3 regions of the Priestia sp. 10L35 genome follow, and region 3 is predicted to be linked to each of the others. Evidence: riboswitches for the same ligand, from Rfam matches in the RefSeq annotation. Region 3 holds a riboswitch; each other region holds the start of a gene.

Region 1 (7,383 bases), on a different contig from region 3:
TGAACAGGGTTACGAGTTTGGAATCCAACAACCGTTTTCCAACCGCGTTCTTCAAATGCTGCTCTTGTTTCAGTAGGATCTAGGTAATACTTTTCAAAACGCGTTTTAGGTGTACGTTCTACAAGTACGATTGGACCTGCTACATATACATTTGGGCGTTCCATCATTTTTTTCACGCCAGGATGAGCAAGTTCTGCCGTGCGGTACACGTTCTCCGCTTCTTTTTCTTTATTTGGGGTATATACTTCAGAAACTTCTAAAACACCATACGTTACGCCGTTTTGAACAAGTTTTACTTTGTCGCCAATGTTTAATTCTTTAGCTTGCTCTTCTGTTACAGGAAGAGTGATAGGAATACTCCATACTGTTCCATCTGCTAAACGCATATTTTCAACAACTGATTGATAATCTTTTTCTCCTAAAAATCCTGTAATTGGGCTGTAAGCACCAATTCCAATTAGTTCTAAATCACTTAGGGCCATGTTATCTACTTCGATTTCTTTTGTTAGTGACGTGTAGTCATATGTTGGTTGATATAAATTAATTAATTCTCCACCGTGTGCTTGAATTGTTGTCATTTTGTAAAATCCTCCTTAAATAATTAACACAATATAATAAAAAGCACTTGAATCACGCAGTCATTTTTTCTTTTTCCGACTGCAAGCTTGCTCTTTTTCTTCTAGTCGCTCTAGCTAAGCTTAGAACACCTGCTGTGGCAATACATCCGCTAGCTAGCACCACAAATGAATATAAGTCGCTTTCAAGTACTAATTTCACAAGAACATATGAGATTACGAGTGAAAATACAGGGGAGACCACCCAAACCTTTAACATTTGAATGACAACTTCGCGCTGTTCTTTCGTGAATCCCGTTTTCGCTGCTCCTATTCCAATAATAGAAGACGTAGTGACCTGTGTAAGGGGTACTGGCAAACCAAACAGTGAAGCGACTGTGACAAGAGAAGCACCAGTACCCGAGATAATGCACCCTTCCCCTACAGAATAGCGAGTAATTTTTTTCCCGTTTGTTTCAATAACTCGGCCTCCTAGTAAAAGAGCTCCGAGCGCCACTGCCAATCCTCCTGCTATGACACCCGTTGTGGCATCCATTAATCCAGCTCCTACTAGAGGACCGACAGCATTTGCCACGTTATTCATTCCAGCTGAGAAGGCTTCAAAGAATCCCGTCGCTATAACTAAAATCGTTAAAACTCTTTTCCACGTTCCCTTTGCTTCTTTTTTATGCGCTCCGCGTTTTATCACTTTTCCAATCAAAAAAGCAATAACAAATGAAACCAGCGGAACAATAATCCAAAAAGACATGACAACTAAAAGTTTTTCCACATACAGAGATTGATAAGCTACGCCTACTCCAACAACTGAACCAACCGTTACTTCACTTGTTGATAGAGGAATACCAATTAAATTCGCGAAAAAGAGTGACAGCGTTGCAGCAGCCAGAATGATAATAACTAATTCTACTGACAGCAATTTTTCAGGTATGATACCTGAACTGATGGTTTTTACCACCTCGCCGCCTCCGATAATGGCTCCGAGCACAATACCTACAGCACAGATGAACAGGGCTACTCTTTTCTTTTTAATCGCACCGGAGCCGTATGAAACGCCCATAGCTGCTGCTGCACCGCTTGCCCCAATGTTCATTGCAAAAAAAAGCGCAATGATAAAGGCAACATATAAAAGCATCATTTATTCAGCTCTTTCGTATTTAAGATTCGTGTAATCCGCATTCAACTTTTTGTGTACCTGCCCATCTTCCTGAACGTAAATCGTCTACATTGTAGGCAGGTGCGGTACAGGGCTCACAGCCAATACTTGGGTAGCCTTGATCATGAAGTTTGTTATATGGTAAATCATGCTTATACACATAGCGCCAAACTTCTTTCCAGGACCAATGAATTAACGGGCAGACTTTCACTTTCTTGAATTTCTCATCTTTATTAAAATAATTCGTGTTGGCACGAGACTCAGACTGCTCGCGTCTCAAACCAGAAATCCACGCATCATAAGGAGCAAGAGATTCCCTTAGCGGGATGATTTTTCGAATTTGACAGCATAGGTTAGGCTGACTCTTCCAAAGTTCATCTCCATGTTTCTCAGCTTGTTCTGCAAGCGTTAAATCCGGTTTTTTCATATGAATACGCAAATCAGGAAAGCGTTCTTTAATTGCATCAATTACTTCATATGTTTCTTTAAAATGAACGCCTGTATCTAAAAAGACAATTTCAGCATCTTTTTTCACTTTTGAAATTAAATCAATTAACACGATTCCTTCGATACCAAAGCTTGATGCGTAAATAATTGAATCTCCGTAGGTATCATACGCCCACTGCAATGCTGAAAGAGCTCCTTTTGTTTCATCTTCACTGTCGAACTCTGGAAATGTATCACTCCAGTTTTCGTACGTATATAAGTCTGCCATTTTCTTCACTCCAATTCTTAGTTATCCGCGTTATCCAATAAAAAAAGACGGTTTTACCCACTAGAATTGGATAAAACCGCCTCTAGTGTGTCTAGTCAGCGAAACTATTTAATTCTTACTTTGCTTCGACATGCTCAAAAATTTGTTTTAAGTCGGGGGTTACAGTCATTGGTGTCCCTCCTCAAATTATCGCTTGCGCTATATCAAAATAAAAAGTCTTCCATATTGAAAGACTGGGTAGGCAATAAATTTTCACCTTATCTTTCAAAATGATACACACTTTGCTGGAATTAGCACCTTGCTAAGCAGGTTGCCGGGGTTCAGCGGGCCAGATCCCTCCACCACTCTTGATAAGCATTTTTTAAAAATTTTAGCATATTTAGAATATTTGTCAACATTAAAAATCATATATCCGATAAGAAAACTATACTTTAAATTCACAGAAATATCTATACTTTTATTTAAAACAACATATGTAAATTTAACCCAAATGTGAACATATCAATTTATAAAACGCTTTCTTTTTTCTCCAACTTTTTATATTCTCTTGCTAAATAAAACACAAAACCTCTCTATAAAATTAATAAGGGATTTATAAGCTTTACGGATAATTCACCCACATTAGCACACATTACAGATAACACTGACTGACAGATAGGAGCTATATAAGATGGAGAGACAACCTTTTCAATTAGACGATACAATTAAAAATAATGTGCGAACATATTTACAGCAGATTTCAACTGAAGCCTCTAATTTAATTAAACATTTAGACACGAGTGATCATTGTATCCTATGTGATTTTGAGGAGATGAGAAGGTTATTTCAAGATGTTCAAGCTACGGCTGCCTCTTATTACTTGCGCCATTATTTATCGCCTTATACATTTGAATATGCTGCTCTGTCTTTAGCTATTCATAACCTTTCGGAGAAACGTCACGGCGCTTTAATTGTCATTGAACGGGAACAAAATGTAGACCCTCTTATTCAAAAAGGAATGCCTATTCAAGCTCCTGTCAGCGCTACGCTAGTTGAGACACTGTTCTATCCAGGGACACCCTTACATGACGGAGCCGTCCTAATTAGAAATAATCAGCTTATTTCAGCTGCTAATGTTTTACCTCTTTCGTCTATTATTTTAACGAACAAAAAATTGGGAACACGTCACCGTGCAGCCATTGGAATGTCGGAAAAATCGGATGCATTAATTTTAGTTGTATCTGAAGAAACAGGCAAAATTTCGTTTGCTCTTGATGGAAGCCTCTACCCTATTCACTCCAGCAAAAATATGATTTAAGAGCCCTTTCCTGATAAGCAGCCCTATCTTGACTTCTATATCCTTTCTCTTTAATATATTTCATAGTTTTTACATACTATAGATACGGGTGATGCATATGACAATTTTAAAATTTGAACATGTAGGCGTTCAAGTAAAGGATATAGAAGAATCGATTGAGTTCTATACGCAAAAAGTGGGATTAGAGCTCATCGAAAAACTACCACATACCGATCCGTCTTTGAAGCTAGCTTTTCTAGGTTTAGAAGGCAATGTAATCGTAGAGTTAATTCAAGGGTATAACTCAAGCTTACCTAACGAAGGTAAAGTTCATCATTTTGCGCTGGCAGTAGACGGAATTGAAGAGGAGTTTGAGCGTTTAAAATCAGCAGGCGTTTCATTTGTGGAAGAAAACATTGTAACTTTGCCAAATGGAGCAAGATACTTATTTTTCTACGGTCCAGACAAAGAATGGATTGAATATTACGAAGTAAAAAGATAAAGATATCTTATACCTTCAGTGAAAAATGGTCATACTGTGGCTATGACTAATCACTGGAGGTTTTTTTATGATGGAATGGCTATTATTTCGACTTTTTCGTCGTTCTATTTTAGTGCGGCTTCTTTTTATTATCGGCTGCCTTGTTCTGCTTTTCGGCATGCTTATACATTTCTTAGAGCCGCAAACGTTTGGGAATGTGTTTGAAGGAATTTGGTGGGTTATTATTACAATCTCTACTATAGGGTACGGTGATTTTGCTCCGACCACTACGATTGGAAGGTTAGCTGCAATTATTTTAGTTCTGATCGGAACGGGATTTATTACTACTTATTTTGTCACGCTTTCTAAAATTGCTGTTTCCGCTGAGAGCGCTTATTTGGAAGGGAATTTAAAATTTTATGGAAAAGATCACTTCATCGTTGTTGGGTGGAATGAGCGCGCCAAACTCGTGTTAGAGTATTATCGCGACGCATTTCATAAAGAAGACATTGTGCTTATCGACGACTCTCTGACTAAAAATCCCATGATTTGTGATCGCGTTCATTTTATTAAAGGAAGTCCCTCTCATTATGAAGTATTAGAACTTGCCAACGCTCGGTACGCAAAAAAAGTGCTGATTACTGCCGATCAGCATAAGACAGAAGAATATGCAGACATGAATACTATTGTTACGTTAGTCGCTCTGCAAGGATTGAACCCTTCTATTTACAGCATCGTTGAACTTTTAACAAAAAAGCATATTCAAAATGCACAAAACTTGGGGGTGAATGAAATGATTAAAACAAACGAGTTGATTAGTCAAGTCATGTACGAACATATTTTTGTGAAAAAATTAGAGAGTTTAAAAAAAGATTAGAGAGTTTAAAAAAAGAATAGTTCCTTCAATTACTGAAGCAGCGCATTTTCTGCCTCTCTAATTAGCTCTTCTCCTAAGCTGATATACTTTTCTGGAAATGAAGCGTCTGCGTCTTGGGGCTCTGCAAACTGATTAAATGAAGCACTAACATTTCCATTGTGAACATCGTCATCTAGACCAATTTGATATTTATGTGAAAGTAAAAATGGCGTGCCAATCTGTACGGTTGTTCCTTTAGAATCCAGCTCTCCATTCGTAGCTGTAAACGGGATACGTAAAAACTGATAGCCGACTTCATCGTTCATCTTATAGTCAAATGAACCATGGTCGTAATCCCAATTTCCTCCAATGTTATACCCAAGCGGCTTAAGCGTTTTTTCTAATTCGTAAAGCTTGAATAATGTTCCCTCTAATCTTGAAGATAATTCAATCATGTTATCCCTCCTCTGTTTTAACATGTCCTTTTTCCAGCGTTTTATCCTTTATCTCAAAAGCAAAAAAGAGGGTGAGACATAACTAAATGAATCCAACCTAAAGACGAACAAACTGGATAAAGCAGCTCATATAAATCGCTTGCGACACCGCAGTTGATGTCTGTGCGAGGCTTCACTTTCCGCGGGCGGGCGCTGAGCCTCCTCGTCACTTGCGCTCCAATCAACTGTTAGAAGGACCTAAACAGATGAAACTATATTCACCATAACAAAAAAAACGAACCACTAATCAAACATGTTGATCAATGGTTCGTTTTTCACTTGGGCTAAAATACTTTTTTACCGCCCTCTTTTTATTTATTTCAAACGCTTTTCTAATTCTGCTTTTTTCTCTTCAAAACCAGGTTTTCCAAGCAGAGCAAACATATTTACTTTGTATGCTTCTACTCCCGGCTGATCGAATGGGTTTACGCCTAATAAATAGCCGCTGATTGCACATGCTTTTTCAAAGAAATATACAACATATCCGAACGTATACTCATCTAGCGCAGGAATGTTCACAACTAAGTTTGGAACGCCCCCATCTGTGTGAGCAAGCATTGTACCTTGGAAGGCTTTTTTATTTACAAAGTCAACTGTTTCACCAGCTAAGTAATTTAATCCATCTAAGTCCGCTGCATCTTCTTCAATTGTTAGCTCATGACGAGAATCTTGAACTTGTACAATTGTTTCAAAAATATCACGACGACCTTCTTGTACATATTGACCTAAAGAATGAAGATCCGTTGAGAAGTTAGCAGATGAAGGGTAAATACCTTTTTGGTCTTTTCCTTCACTTTCGCCAAATAACTGTTTCCACCACTCAGCAAAGTATTGAAGAGCTGGCTCATAGTTAATCAGCATTTCAATTGTTTTTCCTTTATTATAAAGAACATTACGAGCTACAGCATATTGATAAGCTGGGTTCTCTTCTAGCTCTGATGATGAGAATGCTTCTTGAGCATCAGCTGCCCCTTTCATCATTTGTTCGATATCAAGACCCGCAGCGGCAATTGGCAATAAGCCAACCGCTGTTAATACTGAATAACGGCCGCCTACATCATCTGGAATAACAAATGTTTCATAGCCTTCTTCGTCCGCTAATGTTTTTAATGCGCCACGCGCTTTATCTGTTGTTGCATAAATACGCTTGCGTGCTTCTTCTTTGCCATATTTCTCTTCTAATAATTTACGGAAGATACGGAAAGCAATCGCCGGTTCTGTTGTTGTACCAGATTTTGAAATAACATTAATAGAGAAATCTTTATCTTGTAAAACATCCATTAAGTCTTTCATGTACGTTGAGCTGATGTTGTTACCAGCAAAAATAACTTGCGGAGTTTTACGCTGTTCTTTTGATAATGTGTTATAGAATGAATGCTGAAGCATTTCAATAGCAGCACGAGCACCTAAGTAAGATCCTCCAATACCGATAACAATTAATACATCTGAATCAGATTTAATTTTTTCTGCACTTTTTTGAATGCGTGCAAATTCTTCTTTGTCATACTCCGTAGGAAGGTCGACCCATCCTAAAAAGTCGTTTCCAGCACCTGTTTTCTCATGAATTGAATGGTGAGCTACTTTCACGGCATCACGTAAGTATGTAAGTTCATGTTCACCAAAAAATGATAACGCGTTTGAATAATCAAAACGAACATGTGTCATAGTCTGTTCCTCCATTAAAATATCTTTATTTTTCACTTTATCGAAACTGTTAGCTGAATTCAAGTGAATCCACTTACAATTTGACACAATCATTATAGTTTGTTGAAACTGCAATCATTGTATGTACCTTTTTATTTAACGATAAATTCAGTTGTGAAGTCAACTAAT
Region 2 (7,383 bases), 160 kb from region 3:
TTGGAACAATTTCACAAAGAACCGGAATTTATGCTGTCTTTTATAAAAGAACGAACAGCATATATTGAAAATAACCTTTTGACTCTTTAAAAAGAGGTAGATTTATAGGCAATTTATAGGCAACAGTGGATTTTGTTAATAATAGGCAAATGCAGGAAATCAATAGCTGTACATGATACGTATATATACAGTATGAATGACCAATAAGGATAACTAATAAGGAGGAAAAACAATGAGTAACTATTACTATGGCCAAGAACAAGGGCAAAATCAAAATCTACGCCAAAAATCAAGCCAAAAACGCAGCCGAAATATACAAATGCCTGATAAAGGCTATTCTTCTCACTTCAAACCCCTAAAAGGAAGAGTGGTGACCGTTTATCGTGGAGGACCTGAATCTAAAACAGGTTATTTGGTTGACGTGCAATCAGATTATTTAATCTTAGCAGTGGAAAGCAACAATAACAATAATAACAATAATGGTGAAAATAACAACCAAAACAACCAAAACAACCAAAACAATCAAAATAATAATCAACAAGAATATACACTTGTATATTATCACTTAGCGCATGTGAAAAGTATCACTGAAGATACTATGTCAAATTCGGCACAAACGTTTACTGGAATTAGCGCAGAATTAGAATTATATCGAGGAAAAACTTTTGCTACAACTTTATCATTGATGAAAACTAAATATGTGCAGGTTAACCAAGGTGGACCTGAGAAAAAAGCAGGTCAGCTTCTTGATGTCTTAGGTTCATTTGAATCTGCTTATATAGTATTACTCACAGAGGACGACGGTGTCGTCTATATTAATACTGAACACGTTAAGAGTGTGAGTGAATATCAAAACAACAATGGAGATCAAACTAGTCAATCTGCAAATGAACTCTTAGTGAGCCAAGAACCAGAATATATGAAATCCAAAAGCTTTAACGATCTTTTTGCCCACCTTTCTCATAAATGGGTATCAATCAATAATGGAGGACCTGAAGCTGTAGAGGGCGTGTTAGTACAAAGCCGAAATGGTACATTTACACTTGTGCAGAATAATCAAGTATTACGCTTACAGCCAAGACACGTTAAAACCATTTGTGTGGGAGCAAAAGGGGCTTTTAAGCAAAACGATAACAATCAAAATAATGAAGAAACAGAAGAAAATGGAGAGGCTGAAGCTGCGAAGTCTACAGAAGAACGTACAGGAAGCCGCACAGGTGATCGCTCGGGAGGACGCCGCACGGGAGGACGCACAGATCGCACGGGAGGACGCCGTACGGGTGGACGCACAGGAGGACGCCGTACCGGTTCACGCTCTTCAGCACCGGCCGAGAAAGTTATTAAAACGAAAAATTATCGTTGGAAAGCATGATGAAATGGAACATAAAAGGTGCTTATAAAGCACCTTTTCTAACATATAGGAAAAAGGAGGAGAATGAGTATGAGTATGAATCATTATATCAATAAAATTGTGGAGTTGGATATTTCAGGTAAAACGACATTTGTTGGCAGACTTATTGATCTTGGATTAGATATTATGGTTTTGTATAATGGACATGATTATTTGTATATTCCTCTTTTACACATGCATCGTTTGCGGGAAGTATCGGAAGAAGACTATACGGTTTTACGTGAAATAGAAGAGAATTTGATAGAAGAAAGTCAGCGGATTTCTTATCGTAATATTTTACAGCAGGCAAAAGGGAAATTTATTGAAATTTATGTAACGGGAGGGAAATCATTGCATGGCTATATCACAAGCGTGCTGAATGATTATCTTGTGTTTTATTCTCCAGTGTATAAAAATGTCTTTGTTTCTCTGCATCATTTGAAATGGCTTACCCCTTACAGTAATGAGTTAACCCCTTATTCTTTAAGTGACAAAGAGCTCCCCGTAAGGCCCGCCTCTGCACCTTTTGTCAGAAACTTTGAAGAGCAGCTTAAAAAATATGAAAATCAGCTGGTCGTATTAGATTTAGGGGATCAATCAGAAAAGATTGGCGTACTTAAAGAAGTTTCTAATAATATTGTTGAACTAATTACGGCAAATGGAGAAAGTATGTATTGGAAGTTAGCTCACGTAAAATCTGTACACTTGCCTTAGAAAAAGAGACCTCGCTTTCGTCTCTTTTTTTTATGTGTTTATCAGGACAAGTATATTGAATAAACAAATGAGATGATTTAAATTTTTTAGAAAATTATGTTGACAATATAGAAAATCTTTATTAAAGTTATTAACAACAAACGTTAACCACCAACAATTATATAGAACTCTTATCCAGAGTGGCGGAGGGACTGGCCCTGCGATGCCCGGCAACCATCAAATGAAACATTCATTTGAACGGTGCTAATTCCTGTGGAACATCAGTATTGTTCTAACAGATGAGAGAAATCGTGTATAAACGAACACTCTTCCATCTGTGAAGAGTGTTTTTTATTTTGAGTTAAGGAGAGAAATAGATGAAAATTGAAACTTTATTAGTTCGTTCAGGAGTAGGTCGTGACCCTTCAACAGGTTCTATTACAACCCCCATTTACCAAGCATCAACATTTGCTCATCCTGCTTTAGGACAAAGTACAGGATTTGACTATGCACGTACGGCAAATCCTACTCGTACAGCATTGGAAGAAGCAATTGCTGCTTTGGAAAAAGGAGAAGTAGGAGTAGCATTCGCTTCAGGAATGGCGGGTGTAATGGCAGTTTTAGCACTATTTAAAAACGGAGATCATTTAATTGTATCAGAGGATTTATACGGAGGAACGTACCGAGTACTAAATGAAATTTTTTCAGAGCAAGGAATTACTGTTTCGTACGTCAACACAGCCCATCTCGAACAAGTAAAAGATGCGCTTCGTCCCAATACGAAAGCTTTATTTATTGAAACACCTACGAATCCAATGATGCACGTGACTGATTTGCCCGAAGCAATTGCGTTAGCCAAACAGCATGATTTACTTACCATCGTTGACAATACCTTCATGTCCCCTTATTATCAGCGTCCTTTAGAGCTTGGAGCAGATATTGTGATACATAGTGCAAGCAAATACATTGGGGGTCATAATGATGTAGTTGCTGGTCTTGTAGTCGCTCGATGTAGTAGCTTAGGAGAGAAAATTCATTTTTATCAAAATGCAGCTGGGGCAATCTTAGGTCCACAGGATAGCTGGCTGTTATTACGAGGTGTTAAAACGCTAGCGCTTCGTATGGAAAAGCATAATGAAAACGCACTGAAAATTGCAAATTGGCTTACTGCTCATGATCTCGTGGAAAAAGTGTATTACCCTGGTCTTGAAACACATCCAGGCTATGAAATCATGAAGAAACAAGCAACTGGATTTGGAGGCATGATTTCTTTTGCTGTCTCACACCCTGACATCGTGTCAGTACTTTTAGAAAATGTCAAAGTTATTACATTTGCAGAAAGCTTAGGAGGCGTGGAAAGTTTAATGACATTCCCAGCTCGTCAAACACATGCTGATATTCCGGAAGAAATTCGAAATCGTGTCGGAGTAACAAACTGTTTACTGCGGTTATCAGTTGGAATTGAGCACGCAGATGATTTAATTAAAGATTTGAAGGAGGCATTTGATGCATACCAACAATAATAAACATAGATTTGGTACGAACTTAATTCATGCAAATACAGGAATTGACGGTCATTTTGGAGCGGTTAACGTACCTATTTATCAGGTATCTACATTTAACCAAGAAGATGAGACGAACAACGGCCGCTATGACTATTCTCGTTCAGGAAATCCAACTCGTGAGGCTTTAGAAAACACCATTGCTCAGCTAGAAAATGGATACGCTGGTTTTGCTTTTTCATCAGGTATGGCTGCTATCTCATCGGTGTTATCTATTTTTGAATCAGGGGATGAAATTTTAGTTTCACATGATACGTACGGCGGGACATATCGTGTATTAACACGATTATTTTCAAAGTTTGGTATCAAAACAACTTTTGTTGATACAACGAAGGTTGAGAAAGTAGAAGAAGCTATCACAAAAGATACGAAGGCTATTTATATCGAAAGCCCTTCAAATCCATTTTTGCAGGTAACGGATATTAAAGCAGTAGCAAGTTTGGCGAAGGAGCGCAACCTCCTTACAATTGTGGATAACACGTTTTTAACACCTTATCTACAGCAGCCCATTGACCTTGGTGTAAATATTGTGATTCATAGTGCTACAAAATATATCAGCGGTCACAGTGACGTCATTGGCGGTCTAGTTGTGGTAAGCGATGAAAAGCTAGCAGAAGAAGTAAAGTTTGTACAAAATGCTTTTGGTGCTATCTTAGGACCGCAGGATTGTTTTTTACTGCTTCGAGGAATTAAGACATTAAAAGTTCGTTTAGATCAGCAGTTAAAAACAGCGCTGCAGTTTGCAAAGTGGCTTGAAGAACAATCTCTAGTGAGCCGTGTATACTACCCGGGCTTAAAAAGTCATCCGGACCACAAACTGATTTCAGAACAAGCAAATGGATACGGAGCTATGATTTCTTTCCAAGTACAGGATGAAAAAGTAGCGCGACATATTTTACAAGGAGTCAAATTGGCTTCAATTGGCGTTAGTCTAGGTGCAGTTGAATCCATTCTAACGCATCCTGCAACAATGTCTCATGCGAGTATCCCAAAAGAAGTGCGTGAAGAAAAAGGAATTACTGATTCACTTCTTCGCCTTTCAGTAGGGTTAGAGGAATTTGAGGATTTGAAGCAAGACTTTAACGCTGTTTTTCAAAGCTTAGAAGAAAAGGCGTTAATTAAATAAAGAAAAGAGACTGGGACAAAAGTATTGTAGTTAAAGTTAAACAAGAACTATTAATCAAAATTACTGATTAATAGTTCTTGTTTTTTGTTGTCACGGTGAACGTAGGTTTCATCTATTTCGTTGCTTCTAGCGGTTCAGCTCCTTTATCCCATTTGTTCGTCTTTACACTGGATTGATATCCGTTATATACAGCTATCTAAAAGGTTTGTGTATAGGGACGTAAGCGCAACTTTTTCATCAGAGGAAAGACTGCTGTTTAGAATTCTTTTTATGCCAAGGTGATATTTTACATACGGTGTTTGCCGGACGCGTGGATGAGTCATTTCATCTTTTAAATCCTTCATAATGGCTTCGTGAAGCTGATCTTCACTTGTCATGGCTTGTTTAGAAGCGAACGAACGGTTCAACCATAGGGTTTGATAAGCTGCTAGTAAATGTTCAGAAGTCATTGTGCAAAGAGCTCCTTTAGATTAGTTTCTTCATTATAATAATCTATAGTTTACCATAAGTATTAATACGTGTACGTAACTTTTACAGAAGCAGATACAGTCAAGGACTGAGCTTGAATAGGGGGAGAGGCTGCTAATAACTTAGGCGAGGAGCCAGATGACTGATAGACGGGGCCTTCTTCGATTAAAATGGGGATTTGGTTAATAGGGAGCTGCAGCGTGTTGGCAATGGTAAAGGCCTTTTCTTTAGCGTTAAGCAAAGCTTTACTTATCGCTTCTTGTTCATATTTATCATCATTTGTAACGTGGAATTGAAGATCTTGCGCTACGTTGGCTCCGCTTGAAAAAGTAGCGTTATAGACATCGCCAGCTTGTTTTACATCTTGTACTCTTACTCTAAATAAGTGCTGTACTTCGTATCCAGTAAGAGTCGATTTTCCATCACTGTAATCATATTTAGGATTTATGGTGAACGAACCTGTTTCAATTTGCTGGTCATTGATTCCAAGTTTTTTTATTTCTTGCAGCAAAGTATTTGAAACAGCTGAATTTTCTTTTAAGGCTTCTTGAACGTCTCGGTTTTCCGTGCGGGTTCCAATCGTCATGGAAATTTCATTTGGAACTGCTGAAACACTTCCTTCACCAATTACTTTAATTTCTCTATTTTGTGTATCTACGCGCAGTTGCTGTGTAGGTTCGTAAGGGAAATAAGAATGTTGCATGTAAAAACCCTCCTTAATCTGTCTTTAGTACATATATATGACAACATGGCTTGCATTAAAAGCAAAAAGTACACAAGTTACGACTTGTGTACTTTTTTTACTATTTTGTATGCTGTTCTAATACGCTTTCCATGTTTCTAAATTGATCTTCTACAGCTTTTGAAGGCTTTTTTGTTAACAGACTTACTACAATAACAGCCAGCAAGCTTAAGAAAAATCCAGGAATCATTTCGTAAAGGGCATCCTTCAATGGAGTATTTACCCAAATTAATACTGTAGCAGCACCTACAATCATCCCTGCAAGTGCTCCCCATCGAGTCATACGTTTCCAGTAAAGACTTAGTAAAATAGCAGGACCAAAAGCTGAACCAAATCCAGCCCAAGCATATCCAACCAGTCCTAAAATCGTATCACTAGGTTTTAAAGAAAGCAAAATGCCAATAATTGCAACACCTAAAACCGCAGCTCTTCCAACCGTTACAAGCTCTTTGTCAGAGGCCTTGCGTCGGAAAAATGTTTTATAAAAGTCTTCTGTAACAGAGCTTGCCGTTACAAGCAGTTGAGAAGAAATAGTACTCATAATTGCGGCCAATAAAGCTGCATATAAAAATCCAGTAATTAATGGATTAAATAAAACATCAGCAAATTTAATAAAGATTGTTTCAGGATCCCCAAGTTTCATCCCAGTTTGATCCACATAAGCAATTCCAACAAGACCGGTTAACATAGCACCAACGATTGATAGGATCATCCAGCCCATACCGATACGACGAGCAGGCTTTAATTCTTTAATAGAAGAAATCGCCATAAATCGAACGATAATATGAGGTTGACCAAAGTAGCCGAGCCCCCAGGCTAAGAAAGAAATAATCCCTACTACGGTTGTCCCTTTAAATAAATCAAGGTAGGTTGGATCGATATTTTTAACAATATTTATTGTTGTTCCAACGCCGCCTAAGTCAGTAAAGGCTACAATGGGCACTAAAACGAGGGCAATGAACATAATAACGCCTTGCACAAAATCTGTTAAACTAACGGCTAAGAAACCGCCGAACAGAGTGTAGGCAATAACGACAGCAGCCGTTATAAACAGTCCGATTTGGTAATTCAAACCAAATGCCGATTCGAATAATCGTCCGCCTGATACCATACCAGCTGAAGTGTAAAGAGTGAAGAAAATAAAGATAACAATCGCTGATACGGTTCGAAGAATCTTGGCATGGTCGCCAAAGCGATTTTCAAAAAAGTCTGGAATTGTAATGGAGTCATTCGCTACTTCCGTATAAGTGCGAAGACGCGGAGCGAGGATTAAATAATTTAAATAAGCACCAATAGATAAACCTACTGCAAGCCATAAACTTGAAAGACCTGTCACATACATGGATCCTGGAAGCCCCATTAACATCCATCCACTCATATCTGAAGCGCCAGCTGAAAGCGC
Region 3 (7,383 bases):
CATTTTTAAATAGCGGGAGAATGTGAAGAAATGTCGCATTTTGAATAAACGTGGCTAATTTTAAAAAGGTAAAAAGCAAATCTTGTAGAATACTAAGTCTATAGATAAAAGGTGGGGAAATGGGAAGTGCAAAAGAAAGGAGCAATGAGCATGTCACCACACAGAGAATTAACATCTGAAGCTGAGCAAAAGCAGCAAGGTGAATTACAGCAGCTACGAGCTATTTTTAATGACGTATTAGATGCCATTGTCGTATTTGATGAGTATTTTCAAGTTATAAATGCAAATGAATCAGCCTGCGGGCTGTTTGAAAAAACAAAGGATGAGCTATTAACCTATCAAATGAAAGATTTTCTGATGTATTTTCCGTATGACATGATTGAAGCGTATTATCCAGCACTCTTAGAAGAAAGCTATTTCAAATATGAAGGCGCGATGACGCTTCGAAGCGGCATGATGAAACATGTTGAATTTACTTCACACAAACATAGTCACATGTCGGGCATTATTGTGTGTACATTTCGGGATATTACGCAGCACAAAATAATGGAAAATGAACGGTTTATTAGTCATCATATGTTTATGGATGTATTTAATGAAGCGGTAGACGGAATTGTCATTTTTGATCGCACGGGTCAGCTTATCGACGCGAACCCTTCATTTTGCGAAAGATTAAATTATACAAGAGCACAGCTTCTAACCAAAACATTAGAAGAGCTTGTAGAACCTACTTATCATTATAAGGTGAAAAAATTATGGAGAACTCTGCATCAAGAAGGAAAGACAAGCGGTGAGCTACCGATCAGGCTCGAAAATGGAGACGTTACTTTTTTTGAATTTACCACAACGGCTAATATATACAGTCAATACTATATGTCCATTATGAGAGACGTGACGGAAAAACGGCTGATGGAGCAGCAGCTGTTGAGAAGCGAAAAAAATTTCAGGGCTATTTTTGAAAATGCGATTGAAGCGATCTTGATTTGGAGAGATGATGGTGAAATCTTGAACGCTAATCTTGCTTCTTCGCGTACATTTGAGCTGCCGTTAAACAAATTAATTGGAAGCAATTTGTATACGTTTATCGATACAAAAAGCTTTAGTGCGTTAAAGGTGCTCCAAACGTTTCAAACAAAAGGAGAAATTCGTAATCAGCTTCCTTTTTACATGCCAAATGGAGAAATCAAGCAGTTGGAATTCACAGGGAAAAAAGGCATTATAGAAGGAGACCATTTAACGATTTTTCGAAACATCAGTGAACGTACAAAAATCGAACAGGAGCTTCGGAATAACGAAGAGAAATTCAGACAGATTTTTAATGGTTCGATCGATGGGTTAGTTTTATGGGACGGCAAGCGAAATATTATTGATGTAAATTCTTCTCTTTGTGATATTCTAGAACTCAGCAAAGAGGAGATTTGTGCGCACTCCATGGAGGATTTTATTTCTTCAGCGAATTTAGATGCGGTCATTGAGCATAAAGAAACGATTGAGCAAAAAGGGGAAGCAGAAGGAGAGATTACGTACGTTACGGGGAACGAAAAAGTTAAAAATATCGAATTTTCCACGAAAAAAGATATCTTGCCAGGTCTATATATGACGCTTTTAAGAGACGTAACGGAACGAAATCAAATGCAAGAGCAGATTCGAAAATCGGATACGCTTCAAGTAGTCGGCCAGTTAGCAGCTGGGATTGCGCATGAAATCCGCAACCCGATGACAGCTTTAAAAGGGTTTGTGCAGCTGTTAGAAAGCAGCATTCAAGAAGATCACTCTCTTTATTTTGATATTATTAAATCCGAATTAAAAAGAATTGAAACCATTATTACAGAGTTTCTCGTACTCGCTAAGCCACAGGCCGTAAAGTTTGAAAAGAAAAATCTAGCTGGGGTTGTTAAAGAAACGATTGATTTATTAAATGCTCAAGCGCTTTTAGAAAATATTCAGTTTGAACTAAGTGTGTCTCCTCAGCTGCCAATGGTATACTGCGAGCCGAACCAAATTAAGCAAGTACTAATAAATGTCATTAAAAATGCAATTGAAGTCACGTCAAACGGAGGAAGAATTATTGTTGAAGTTTACTCTACAGAGCCGCACTACGTGACGGTCTCCATTCGAGATCAAGGGGACGGAATGCCCGAAGAGCGCATCAAGCGCTTAGGAGAACCATTTTATACGACAAAAGAAAAAGGAACGGGACTCGGTTTGATGGTCTCATATAAAATTATCGAAGAACATAAAGGGCGAATTGAAGTGGAAAGCAAAATAGGAGAAGGCACAGCTTTTCATGTTATTCTTCCAGCTTAATTAGAAAGGATAAAAAATATGTACTACGGAGAAATGAATTTATTTTCTGATTTGAAAATTTATATTGTAGCCTCGGAAAAAGGGGTTCAACATATTTGGTTTGATAGCGATGATCATAACGAGCAGCTTAAAAAACTTGTCCATGACGAAAATTATCATCATGTGAAAGAAGCAAAGCGACAGCTGCAGGATTATGCTGAAGGGCGCACGTTAACATTTGATTTGCCTTTGGATATAAAAGGAACAGACTTCCAAAAAGAAGTATGGTTAACGCTTAAAGGTATACCTTATGGACAAACGTGGTCTTATAGTGATGTAGCGGAGTCTGTTCATCGCTCTAAAGCCGTAAGGGCTGTGGGACAAGCGAATCGTCGAAATCCACTGCCTATTATTTTACCTTGTCACCGTGTGATTGGAAAAAATGGAGCTTTAACAGGTTATGCTGGTTCCCAAACTCATATAAAAGAGAAACTATTAATGCTTGAAAGAAATGTAGCAAAAGGCGCTCTGGAGTTAAAATAACTATTCACCGTCCAATTTCCAGCCTTCTCCTTGCACAAAAACACCGTCAATTTGCTGAGGAGAAGGAAGGGAATTTAGTTCTTCATCTTTGGATAAATCGAATAGCTGATAGTGTTGCTTACGATTCAGCGCTTTGTTTTTATCCGTTTTTTGCTCTGAACTCATATTTACTCCCCCTTATTCAAAAAGAATCCCCTATAATATATGTAGAAAAAGAAGAGAGTACTGTTACAATTGTGTTACAAATGCAGGTGAAAACCAGTGCTCAACAAAAAAAAGCCGCATAGCAGCGGCTTTTTTTATTGAGCAGATTGCAGCAAAACTTTTTGAATGGATTCCAAAGACGGGGAATGGATAATTCCATGCTCTGTAATAATGGCCGTAATCAGTTCGCTTGGCGTCACATCAAAAGCTGGATTGTACACAGAGATTCCGTCTGGAGCAATTTGTGTATCTCCAATGTGCGTTACTTCTTTAGGTGAACGTTCTTCAATAGGGATGCTGCTGCCGTCTTGAATAGATAAATCAAATGTGGACTGCGGCGCTGCTACGTAAAATGGAATACCGAATGCTTTCGCTAAAAGAGCAAGTCCATATGTTCCAATTTTGTTAGCCGTATCGCCATTTGCTGCAATGCGGTCAGCACCTACAATAATCCCATTAATTCCTTTTGTTTTAATGGTATGAGCGGCCATATTATCCGTAATCAGCGTCACGTCCACTCCCGACTGCTGAAGTTCCCAGGCTGTTAAGCGAGAACCTTGAAGAACGGGTCTTGTTTCACAGGCAAATACTTCAAGCGGAATATCGCGCTGCTTAGACAAGTGAAAAGGTGCTAAGGCTGTTCCATAATAAGCTGTAGCAATTGAACCAGCATTACATATTGTCATGATTTTATCTTTCTTTTTAAATAAAGAAAGAGCATGATCTCCAATTCGGTAGCACGTTTCCTCATCTTCTACTTGAATTTGAATAGCTTCATGAACAACTTTTGTTTTAGCTTCATTAACGGACGAAGCGGATTCAGCGCTTTTCGCTACGCGCTCCAATGCCCAAAATAAATTGACGGCAGTAGGGCGTGAACTAGCTAAATACTGTTGATCAAGAGCTAGTTTTTTGTTAAATTCCTTGACTGAATCTGTGTCATAGCTAAGCGCAGAAAGAGCAAGACCAAAAGCCGCCGTAATGCCAATTGCAGGAGCTCCGCGTACTTTCAAGGTAGTGATAGCATCCCATACGTCTTTAATGGTTTGCAGCTTAATATATTCAACTTTGCCAGGAAGCTGCTGCTGATCTAATAAAGTAATATATGATTCATTCCATTCCACTGAGCGCGGAAGTGATAGTGTATTTGTCATGCTGATACCGATCCTTTCATTGTGTACATTATTCGTTATCGAAGTAAATGTTCAAATTCATTTGGTGAAACGTCTTGTTGGTGCAGAAGCAAATAGCGTCCAATTTTTAACGCAGTACGTTTAGCGTTAATTTTTCTTTCCTCTGAAGAAATTTCGTCTAAGTCCGCTACGTGAGCTAAGCCAATCGTACGTCGAATGATTTCACATCCTGCATATCCAACAGCATCTTGCCACATTTGCGTTAAAATTTCATGTAATAAGCGCTCATCTTTAGCGAAAGGTTCAGTGTTTTCAGAATGCCAAAGCGCAGTAAAGGTATCTTTGAATACGTTCCATGTGTTCGTAATGTGTGCAAATAACGGTTCGCGATTTGTTTCTCGAGAAAGAGCATTTAAAAATAAATTCGCAACAAATTGCCCTAAATCGAATCCAAACGGACCGTAAAAAGCAAACTCTGGATCAATCACTTTCGTTTCTTGACTGCTAGCAAAGATGCTGCCTGTATGTAAATCACCGTGGATTAGCGTTTGCGCATTTGTTAAAAATTTATATTTTAATTTTGCTGCTTGTAGCTTTACATCACCATCATTCCACAATTCTTCTACATCAGGACGCAGCGCTTTTTCAAATTCATTTGTATCAATATCAAAAAAAGGATCTGTAAAAACTAAATCTTCCGTAATATTGCATAAGTCGGGGTTGCTGTACTTAACAACTTCTTCTTTTTTATCCTGAGGTTTTAAGGCGAAATCAGACGTTTTGAACGCAATATGTCCTAAAAAAGAACCGATATGCTGTGAGAGCAGAGGATAACTTTCACCTTGAATAAGTCCGGCGCGAGAAATCGTTAAATGAGACAGGTCTTCCATGACCGTAACAGCAAGCGTTTCATCGTGGTAATAAACAGCGGGCACAAGTTCTGGCGTAAATGCACCGAATTGCTTGAGCGCATTGCTTTCAATTGTGGCACGGTTCAAGGATAGAGGCCAGCTTTCGCCTACAACTTTTGCATAGGGAAGCGCTTGTTTGACGATGATGGATTTATTTGTTTGATCATTTATGATGTGAAAGACGAGATTTAAGTTGCCGTCACCAATTTCACGGGCAGTCAGTGCTTCTGTGGCATCAAAAAGACCTAGCTTTTTCACAAGTTTGATTGCTGAAATTTCTGTTAAAGGGTGATATTTCTCTGTTTTTGTTGTTGACATCGGAATCCCTCCATAGTTTATTAAACTGATTTGTTTACTAAGTTAATAGGTTTAAGAATATATGGAGGCTTTTATAATTTTAGAAAATATAAAAGCCTCTTTCGTTGGAAAGAGGCTTGATTGTAGTGTTCAAACCTCTTATCTGCCAGAAAAAATTACTTTCTGTTGGAATTAGCACCGTGCCTTTGTAAAACATGTTTTACGGGTGTGATCCATCTTAGGATGGAATGACGGTCGGTTGCTGGGCTTCACAGGGCCAAATCCCTCAGCCAACTCTTGATAAGAGTACGATTACTTATTCAATTTTGATTTGTTTGAATATTTTATGATATCTGGTGAAAATCGTATCATGCAAAAAAACGGCTGTCAATACATAATTAATAAAATTCTGTACGGCGATCTGTAAAGACGGGAATTTGTTTACGAATTTCTTTTACAAGTTCCAGGTTAACGTCAGCACTTAAAAGTTCTTCGCTATCGCCAGCTTCAGCGATTATTTCTCCCCACGGATCGATGACTAAGGAATGTCCGGCAAATGTGTTATTAGGATCTTGGCCTACACGATTACATGCGATTACATAGCATTGATTTTCGATTGCACGGCTAATGAGCAGGGCTTTCCAGTGGGCAAGTCTTGGAGCCGGCCACTGAGCGACAACAAACAAGACTTCTGCTCCGCTGCTAGTATGAACCCGTATCCATTCTGGGAAACGAATATCGTAACAAATAACTCCTGCGCACAGTGACTGTTCAAGTGTAAAAAGATTTTTTGCTGTTCCTGCTTCTAAATACAGGTGTTCATCCATTAATTTAAATAAGTGCAGTTTACTGTATTGTGATACTTCACGACCTTTTCGGTCAAAAATATACATCGTATTCGTGACGCCTTGCTCTGTTTTTTTCGCGATTGAACCTGCCACAATATTTATTTCGTTTGTTTTAGCAAATTGAGAGATTAATTGCTTGGCTTGCTGTCCTTCATCATCTGCAATTTCGTCTAGCCGCGTCAAATCATAAGCTGTATCCCATAGCTCAGGAAGCACAAGGATATCAGGGTTTTCTTTCAGGGCTTCCGTCATTTTTTGTTCGATATATTTTCGGTTTTTAGTTGGGTTTCCAAACGCAATATCAAGCTGCAAACACGTAATTTTTACACTCACTTTATCATCCGTCCTTTTTTTAGTAGTTGAAAAAAATGACTTTACAAGTTGAGTATTACAATATATTATTTGTGACTAGAATTTCAAGAATTTTTTGAGAAGGTGTGCGATGATGAAACAATTTGAGCAATCGGAACTATTAAAAAGTTTACCAAAACAATTTTTTGCATCACTTGTAGGCAAGGTAGGAAAAGTAATGGCCCAAGGTCACGACGTTATTAACTTAGGGCAGGGAAATCCTGATCAGCCTACTCCTTCACATATTGTAGAAACACTGCAAAAAGCAAGTGCTAATCCTATGCATCATAAATATTCTCCGTTTCGGGGGCACCAGTTTTTAAAAGAGGCCGTTGCGACTTTTTATAAACGAGAATATGGCGTTGATGTGGATCCTGAAAAAGAAGTAGCTATTTTGTTTGGCGGGAAAGGTGGACTTGTAGAAATCCCGCAGTGCTTATTAAACCCTGGAGATACGGTGCTGGTTCCGGATCCTGGGTATCCTGATTACTGGTCTGGAGTAGAGCTTGCAAAAGCCAAGATGGAAGTGATGCCGCTCACGGCTGAAAATCATTTTCTACCCGTATACGAAGAGATAAGTGAACGTGCTAAAGAACAGGCAAAGCTCATGTTTTTAAACTATCCGAATAATCCTACTGGTGCAGTGGCAACGGCAGAATTTTTTGAAGACACCGTGGCGTTTGCTGCCAAGCACGATATTTGTGTGGTACACGACTTTGCTTACGGAGCAATTGGATTTGATGGTAAAAAGCCAATCAGCTTTTTACAGACTCCTGGTGCAAAAGAGACGGGAATTGAAATTTATACTCT

What was found. Region 3 has a riboswitch for S-adenosylmethionine ahead of mtnK (S-methyl-5-thioribose kinase). Riboswitches for the same ligand answer to the same signal wherever they lie in the genome.
Region 1: linked by a shared signal. The riboswitch ahead of AC1DEF_RS22155 (phosphoadenylyl-sulfate reductase) and the one ahead of mtnK (S-methyl-5-thioribose kinase) in region 3 are both predicted to bind S-adenosylmethionine.
Region 2: linked by a shared signal. The riboswitch ahead of AC1DEF_RS16360 (trans-sulfuration enzyme family protein) and the one ahead of mtnK (S-methyl-5-thioribose kinase) in region 3 are both predicted to bind S-adenosylmethionine.

What each region holds. Positions count from the first base shown of each region.
Region 1 is NZ_JBFTKA010000006.1:356,243-363,625, reverse strand. Features, by position in the region: gene sat (sulfate adenylyltransferase) at 1-578, opposite strand, end outside; gene AC1DEF_RS22160 (inorganic phosphate transporter) at 631-1,710, opposite strand; gene AC1DEF_RS22155 (phosphoadenylyl-sulfate reductase) at 1,730-2,443, opposite strand; SAM riboswitch class I at 2,698-2,800, opposite strand; gene cdaS (sporulation-specific diadenylate cyclase CdaS) at 3,114-3,740, shown strand; gene AC1DEF_RS22145 (VOC family protein) at 3,838-4,221, shown strand; gene AC1DEF_RS22140 (potassium channel family protein) at 4,289-5,077, shown strand; gene AC1DEF_RS22135 (YugN-like family protein) at 5,107-5,511, opposite strand; gene AC1DEF_RS22130 (hypothetical protein) at 5,565-5,735, opposite strand; gene AC1DEF_RS22125 (glucose-6-phosphate isomerase) at 5,866-7,215, opposite strand.
Region 2 is NZ_JBFTKA010000004.1:147,528-154,910, reverse strand. Features, by position in the region: gene AC1DEF_RS16375 (CotH kinase family protein) at 1-90, shown strand, start outside; gene AC1DEF_RS16370 (spore coat protein) at 320-1,372, shown strand; gene AC1DEF_RS16365 (hypothetical protein) at 1,442-2,104, shown strand; SAM riboswitch class I at 2,272-2,389, shown strand; gene AC1DEF_RS16360 (trans-sulfuration enzyme family protein) at 2,461-3,606, shown strand; gene AC1DEF_RS16355 (trans-sulfuration enzyme family protein) at 3,590-4,771, shown strand; gene AC1DEF_RS16350 (hypothetical protein) at 4,954-5,220, opposite strand; gene AC1DEF_RS16345 (SIMPL domain-containing protein) at 5,283-5,942, opposite strand; gene putP (sodium/proline symporter PutP) at 6,043-7,383, opposite strand, start outside.
Region 3 is NZ_JBFTKA010000004.1:312,376-319,758, reverse strand. Features, by position in the region: gene AC1DEF_RS17230 (hypothetical protein) at 1-26, shown strand, start outside; gene AC1DEF_RS17225 (PAS domain S-box protein) at 151-2,307, shown strand; gene AC1DEF_RS17220 (methylated-DNA--[protein]-cysteine S-methyltransferase) at 2,326-2,829, shown strand; gene AC1DEF_RS17215 (hypothetical protein) at 2,830-2,994, opposite strand; gene mtnA (S-methyl-5-thioribose-1-phosphate isomerase) at 3,129-4,187, opposite strand; gene mtnK (S-methyl-5-thioribose kinase) at 4,223-5,395, opposite strand; SAM riboswitch class I at 5,531-5,681, opposite strand; gene AC1DEF_RS17200 (carbon-nitrogen family hydrolase) at 5,773-6,555, opposite strand; gene AC1DEF_RS17195 (pyridoxal phosphate-dependent aminotransferase) at 6,668-7,383, shown strand, end outside.